2 regions of the Gordonia insulae genome follow, and region 2 is predicted to be linked to the other one. Evidence: riboswitches for the same ligand, from Rfam matches in the RefSeq annotation. Region 2 holds a riboswitch; the other holds the start of a gene.
What was found. Region 2 has a riboswitch for cobalamin ahead of metE (5-methyltetrahydropteroyltriglutamate--homocysteine S-methyltransferase). Riboswitches for the same ligand answer to the same signal wherever they lie in the genome.
Positions count from the first base shown of each region.

Region 1 (3,403 bases), 3.5 Mb from region 2:
GCACGCAGGAGATCGTCGATGCCGGGCGCCGACTCACCCTCGTACAGGTGGTCGGCGTCGACGAGGACCCCACCAGGTGCGATGGTCCGTCCGCATTCGGCGAAGAGAGCACGCAATGGTGTCGCGTCCATCCAGTGCAGCGCCGTCGAACTGACGTAGGCGTCGGGCGCGCGGTCGAGTTCGAGACGTTCGAACCACCCGGGTTCGCGAAGGTCGGCGAGCACGGGACGGATCCGGTGGTCGGGCCGCGCGATGGCGCCGAGTTCGAGCAGCAGCGGATCCGCGTCGACACCGACCACCCGGGCGTCGGGGACGCGGTCGAGGATGCGGTGGGCAAGTGATCCCGGTCCGATGCCGAGGTCCACGACGAGCGGGTCGGGACGTCGGAGCACGAGTTCGAGCACATCGATCACGACGTCGAAGCGTTCTTCGCGATCGGGCATGTAGTGGCCCTGCTGGAGATCCCACCGATCGAGCCACTCCACTGCCTGCTGCCGGGTGGGTCTGCCTTGCGTCATGCGGTCACCTCGTCGAATCGGGCCCAGTCGTGGGCGTTCGGGACACCGCTCGGCGAGTTCTGAACGCCATTGCGGTAAGCGGTCCGCCACGGGGTGGTGGCCCAGAAGATGAACCCTCCACGGTCGTGGAGGATCTCGTGCATCTGGTGGTAGATCCGGGCTCGCGCCTCGGTGGATCGTTCGCGCTGCGCCGCGACGAACAGTTGGTCGAACGTCGGATCCGACCAGTGCGTGAAGTTCTTCGGGGCATCGCTGACCAGGCGGGAACCGAAGTGATACGGGATCGCGAGCGGCCCCGACTGACCGATCGTCATGTCCCCCTTGGTCAATGCCTCTGTGTAGTACGTGTCCTTGGACCCGATGGTGACCTTGACGTCGACGCCGATCGCGCGCGCCTGACGGGCCACGAGGTGAGCGGCTTCGATGAAGCCGTTGGCGACCGGCGCGACGAACAGTTCGAAGGCGAGATCCGATGCGCCTGCGGCACGGAGGAGAGCTTTCGCGCGGTCGGGGTCGTGCTGATGGGCGGGCAGGTCGTCGGCGTAGTACTGGTAGCCGCGCCCGAAGATGTCGTCGGACACCTCGCCCGAACCCTGCAAGGCGACGCGTACGAGTTCCTCGCGGTCGACCATCAGCATCATCGCCCGCCGGACATCGGGGACGGCGAACGGTGCCCGATCGGTCTTCATGGCGAAGTAGAGGATTCCGCTGTTCGGCGTCGAGTGGACCGTCACGTCGTCATCGGATTCGAGTGTGCGACCGGCCGAAGGCGACAGGTTGTCGACGAAGTCGGCCTGTTGACTACGCACTGCGGCGAGGCGGGCTTCGGGTCCGGCGCTGAGGATGCGCAAGGTGTCGACCGACGGCGCCCCGTCCCAGTACTGGTCGTTGCGTGTGGCGACGAACTCGCGACCGGGAGTGAACGACTGGAAGCGGAACGGTCCGGTTCCATTGGGGCGGGTGAAGTCCCGCGTCCCGTTCTTGACGATGCGGGTGCCGTACGAGGTGAGCTGGCTGGGCAGGTCGAAGGAGGGCTGCGTGAGTCGGAGCTCGACCGTCCGGGCATCGACCGCCCGCGAGTTCGGCAGATCGATGGCCGACAGCGTCGTCGCGGCGACGAATGGCTGCGCCTCGGTCTGCTTGCCGAGGATTCGCGACAGCGTGAACAGCACGTCGTCGGCGGTCAGCGGAGCGCCGTCGTGCCAGGTGGCCTCACGCAGCGTCATCCGCCAGACGAGGCCGGCGCCGTCGGGGGCCGCGTCGGTCACCAGGCGGGGCACTGCCCGCATCTGTGAGTCGACCTCGAAGAGGCCGTCGTAGAGGTGCTTGACCCGGGCCTCGTCGATGAACATCGTCCCGATGCCGGGGTCGATGGTCTCGCTGGCGCCGGCACCCTCGTACATGGTGGTGAGCCGTCCCGTCGGTGCCGAGGATCCACTCGATCCGCATGCTCCGACCGCGAAGGCCCCGGCGATCCCGAGTGCACCTCCGAGGAATGCTCGCCGACTGACCGTCGGTGTGGTGGGGGTCATCTGGTCGTCTCCCGTCGCGACATGGCACGACCAGCGGGAACGACGAGGACAGGCGCGATCGACGCCTGTGCTCGGGTGGTCATCCCGCGTGACCGTGCCGAGAATGTTTCACGCGGCGGTATCTGGCTACGGTCGTGACGACCTCACAGTTGCGGGGCAGCGCCGGATTTGCACCGGTTTCCCGTTCGCGCACGGTCACTCTAACGGGCAGTGCGGGGAACGCTCCCGCCAGGGGCTTTCTGATACGGGCAGTCAGCTGTCGGTCACCCGCACCGGACCGTCGCCCGGCGCAGCTCGTCGGGACGGGCACGACCGGCACCAGAACTCACCCCCGGCATCGCGACCGACTCCACGGACGGATACCGTCATCAGCCGGTGGAGGGCCGGGGACAGAGGACATAGTGACCAGCATTGACGACGCTCGGGGTGGGGCAAGCGGTGCACTTCTCGTACCCGGCCAGAACTGCTACGGGATCGGCCGGGCCGACCGGTTCGCCTGCATCATCGACGCCGCCGACTACTTCCGGTTCGCGAAGCAGGCAATGCTCGGGGCCCGGAAGCGGATCATGCTCATCGGGTGGGACTTCGACACCCGGATCGAGTTCGAGCCGGAAGAGCAGACGCTCGACGGCCCCAACGACCTCGGCGACTTCCTCAACTGGCTGCCGGACCACCAGCCGGGCCTGGAGATCCATCTGCTCAAGTGGAGTGTCGGCGCGTTCACCGCGATCACCCGCGGGATGACCCCGGTCTTCCTCGCCAACCTCGCCACCAACCGCAACGTCCACCTCGAGATCGACACGCGCCATCCGCTCCGGGGCGCGCATCATCAGAAGATCGTCGTGATCGACGATCGGATCGCGTTCTGCGGCGGCATCGACATGACCGTCGATCGCTGGGACCGATCGGATCATCGCGACGACCATCCCCGACGCGTCGAACCCAATGGCAACTCCTACGGGCCGTGGCACGACGCGACTGCCGCGGTCGACGGCGACGCGGCCCGTCTCGTCGGCGACATCGCGCGTCAGCGATGGCTGGTCGCCACCGGAGAAGACCTCGCCCCGGTGGACGACGTCGACACCGACCCGTGGCCGGATCAGCTCGCGCCGACGATGCGGTCCGTCGACGTCGCGGTGGCCCGAACACTGCCCGAACTCGATCAGCAGGACGAGGTCCGCGAGATCGAACAGCTCTATCTCGATGCGATCCGCTCCGCAAAGCGCTTCCTGTACATCGAGAGTCAGTATCTCGCCGCACGGGTGATCGCCGATGCGATCGCCCAGCGACTGCGCGAATCCGACGGGCCGGAGATCGTGGTCGTCCTCCCCCGACACGCGGACGGCTGGCTGG
Region 1 is NZ_CP033972.1:5,045,316-5,048,718, reverse strand. Features, by position in the region: gene D7316_RS23090 (class I SAM-dependent methyltransferase) at 1-518, opposite strand, end outside; gene D7316_RS23085 (ABC transporter substrate-binding protein) at 515-2,050, opposite strand; cobalamin riboswitch at 2,150-2,278, opposite strand; gene D7316_RS23080 (phospholipase D-like domain-containing protein) at 2,452-3,403, shown strand, end outside.
Region 1: another riboswitch for cobalamin. It lies ahead of D7316_RS23085 (ABC transporter substrate-binding protein); the one in region 2 lies ahead of metE (5-methyltetrahydropteroyltriglutamate--homocysteine S-methyltransferase).

Region 2 (3,403 bases):
AGCAATCGGGGGTCGCGGACGCGCAGGCCGAGGTACTGGCCGAACTGAAGGAGCTCAACGCCGCCTACGAGGAGAAGTTCGGCCACGTCTATCTGGTGTTCGCCAACGGGCGACCGGCCGACGAGCTGCTCGACATCCTCAAGCAGCGCATGAACAACGATCCGACCACCGAGCGCAGGGTGATGCGGATGGAGCTGGCGAAGATCAACCGCAGCCGGCTCGTCCGGATGCTGACCCCGGCGAGCATCTACCTCGAGGAGGAGGCCCCGACGTGACAGGACTGTCCACCCATGTCCTCGACGCGGCGAACGGTACCCCGGCGACCGGCGTCGCGGTCAGCCTGCGCGACGAGTCCGGCGCAGAGCTGGCCGCCGGCGTGACCGACGCCGACGGCCGGATCGGTCAGGTCGGCGCCGACGCCCTACCCGCCGGCATCTACCACCTGGTGTTCGACACCGGAGAGTGGTTCGCCGCCAACAAGATCGAGGGCTTCTACCCACAGATCGACATCTGCTTCACCATCGACGACCCGGCCCGGCATTTCCACGTCCCGGTACTCCTGAGCCCGTACTCGTACTCCACCTATCGCGGCAGCTGAGCGCCGGCCCGCGCCCGCCGACCGCGCCCGCCGACCGCGCCGTTCGACCGCGGCCCCGGCACACACCGGCCGCCAATGCGTCACACTCCCGCGACCAGGGGGTACAGTCAGGATGAAGTCGACGTTTAGCCGAGTCCCCGCAGTCGCGCGGACCGAGTCGGCGGTGGAGCGACTCGCTCGAGCCGCAATCCACCTCACATTTCTCCGAACGGATGCCCCATGTCCAACGATTCGACCCTGTTCTCGCACACCACCGACACCACGCACGCCGCGGTCCAGACCTCGTCGGCAACCGCCGACCTGGAGTTCTCCGACGCGCCAGACGAGTCATCCAGCGTCAGGCGAGACTGATCAGCGGCATCGCCGTGGCGCCCGCGCTCGGTCCGACCCGCCTTCAACTCGCACCCGACCTGACACTCGCCGTGGCGGGCGCCTGGCTGCCCTACACATCCCAGATCTCTCAGGAGCTGCCTGCCCTGCAGATCGCCGCGCGCAGCCGACTGGGCACCATCTCACGCATCGACGTGAACTGGCGCAACTTCGCGCGCTATCCCGGATTCGACTCCGAGAACTCGCCCGACATGCTGCCGCTCATGTCCATCACCGCCGATCGCGCCACCGTCACGCTGCTGGTGATCCCGCCCCGGACCGCATCCGCGCTGGCCGCGACGCTGCTCCGGCAGGCCGGCCAGGGCACCAGCCCACAGGGCTCCGAGTACAGTCACCTGTTCCGCGACGCGCAACGGATACTGCGACGGGCGGCGGCACAGTGCGGCATCGAGTCCGACGCCTCGACCGCCGGCTGAGGATCGTGCCGCCCCTCGGGGCGAAACGAGCATGCCGGGTGTTGGCCCGGCCGATCGTCCTCGCTACTCTGGGCGACGCAGTTGGTTCGCCGCTCGCGGGAGACATGGAGCCCCTACCTTCCCGGCCGGCGTCGACATCGGTGCCGTCGTCTGGTTGACGATCGTCGCCGATGAAGAGGGAATCCGGTGAGAATCCGGAGCTGTCCCGCAGCGGTATGTCGGAACGACCACCGTCACATGCACTGGACCGAAGGTCCGGGAAGCGACGGTCAGTAGGACGCCCCGCCTGGTATGTGCCGGGTCGGTGCCCGCCGACGAGCCCGAAGACCTGCCAGGTGTACCGGACGCGCCGCGTCCGGTGGCTCACCGCCTCGTGGAATGGGCGCAGGTCGAACTGGCGAATCACGACGTCCGCGCTCAGCGGACGTCGATGGGGCTTGCTCGACTCACCCTGCAGGGCGGTGGACCGTCCACGTCGTTCGCAGGAGTTCACTCATCATGTCGACAGCAGTACCGACACCGCCGACAACACCGCAATCCGCCCGCCACTTCACGGCGACCACTCTGGGCACCGCCCGCATCGGCCCGCACCGCGAACTCAAACGCGCTGTCGAGGGCTATTGGGCGGGACGCGTCTCGGCCGCCGAGCTCGATGTCGTCGCCGCCGATCTGCGGCGCCGCTCGTGGGAGGAATTGTCCACGGCGGGAATCGATTCGATTCCGGTCAACACGTTCTCGCTCTACGACCAGATGCTCGACACCGCCGTCATGCTCGACGCCCTGCCGCCGCGAGTGGCCGGTATCGACGATCCGCTCGACCGCTACTTCGCGGCGGCGCGCGGCACCGCCGAGGTGACCCCACTCGAGATGACGAAGTGGTTCGACACCAACTATCACTACCTGGTTCCCGAGATCGGCCCGGACACCGCATTCGCGCTGCGGCCGGACAAGGTCCTGTCCGAGATCGCCCAGGCACACGGCGCCGGGATCACGGCGCGGCCGGTGGTCGTCGGCCCCATCACATTCCTCGCACTGGCGAAGGCGGTCTCCGACGGACCCGCACCGATCACGCGGATCGACGATCTCCTCCCGCTGTACATCGAGTTGCTCGACCGGCTGGTCGATGCCGGTGTCGAGTGGGTCCAGTTCGACGAGCCCGCCCTGGTCACCGACATCGTCGACGGTCTCCCGGATCTCGCCGCCGCCGTATACGGCCGACTGGGCGAGGTCACCCGGCGTCCGGCGATCCTGGTCGCCACCTACTTCGGGGACGCCGGTGACGCACTCGGTGCATTGGCCCGCACCGGGATCGAGGGCATCGCCGTCGATCTGGTGGAAGGCACCGTCGAGTCGGTCGCTGCGGTACCCGAGCTCTCCTCGAAGCTCCTGGTCGCGGGCGTCGTCGACGGCCGCAATGTGTGGCGCACCGACCTCGACCGCGCGCTGGCGACCCTCGGTACCCTGCTCGGCTCCGCCGGCTCCCTGGCGGTGTCGACGTCGTGTTCGACGCTGCACGTGCCGTACTCACTGGCCGGGGAGGACGCTCTGGATGCCAACCTGCGCGGCTGGCTGGCCTTCGCCGCGGAGAAGTTCGGCGAGGTCGCCACGCTGTCCCGGGCCCTGCGCAACGGTCGCGACAGCGAACTGGAGGCGTTCGAGGTGTGCCGGTCGGCACTGGAGACCCGGCAGAGCGACCCTCGTCTGCGGGATATGGCGGTCCGCGACCGACTCGCCGCGATCACCGACTCCGACGTCACCAGGGGTGTCGCGGTCGAGCGGATCGCCGAGCAGAACGCGCGCCTCGGCCTGCCCGCGCTGCCCACCACGACCATAGGCTCGTACCCGCAGACCACCGCCATCCGCAAGGCGCGGGCGGCGTTGCGCTCGCGGGCCATCGACCGCGCCGAGTATCATCGCCGCATGCGCGCGGAGATCTCCGAAGTGGTTGCGCTGCAGGAGAAGATCGGACTCGACGTGCTCGTGCACGGCGAACCCGAGC
Region 2 is NZ_CP033972.1:1,556,677-1,560,079, forward strand. Features, by position in the region: gene uraD (2-oxo-4-hydroxy-4-carboxy-5-ureidoimidazoline decarboxylase) at 1-275, shown strand, start outside; gene uraH (hydroxyisourate hydrolase) at 272-598, shown strand; gene D7316_RS27615 (hypothetical protein) at 818-949, shown strand; gene D7316_RS07085 (DUF5994 family protein) at 964-1,404, shown strand; cobalamin riboswitch at 1,539-1,754, shown strand; gene metE (5-methyltetrahydropteroyltriglutamate--homocysteine S-methyltransferase) at 1,903-3,403, shown strand, end outside.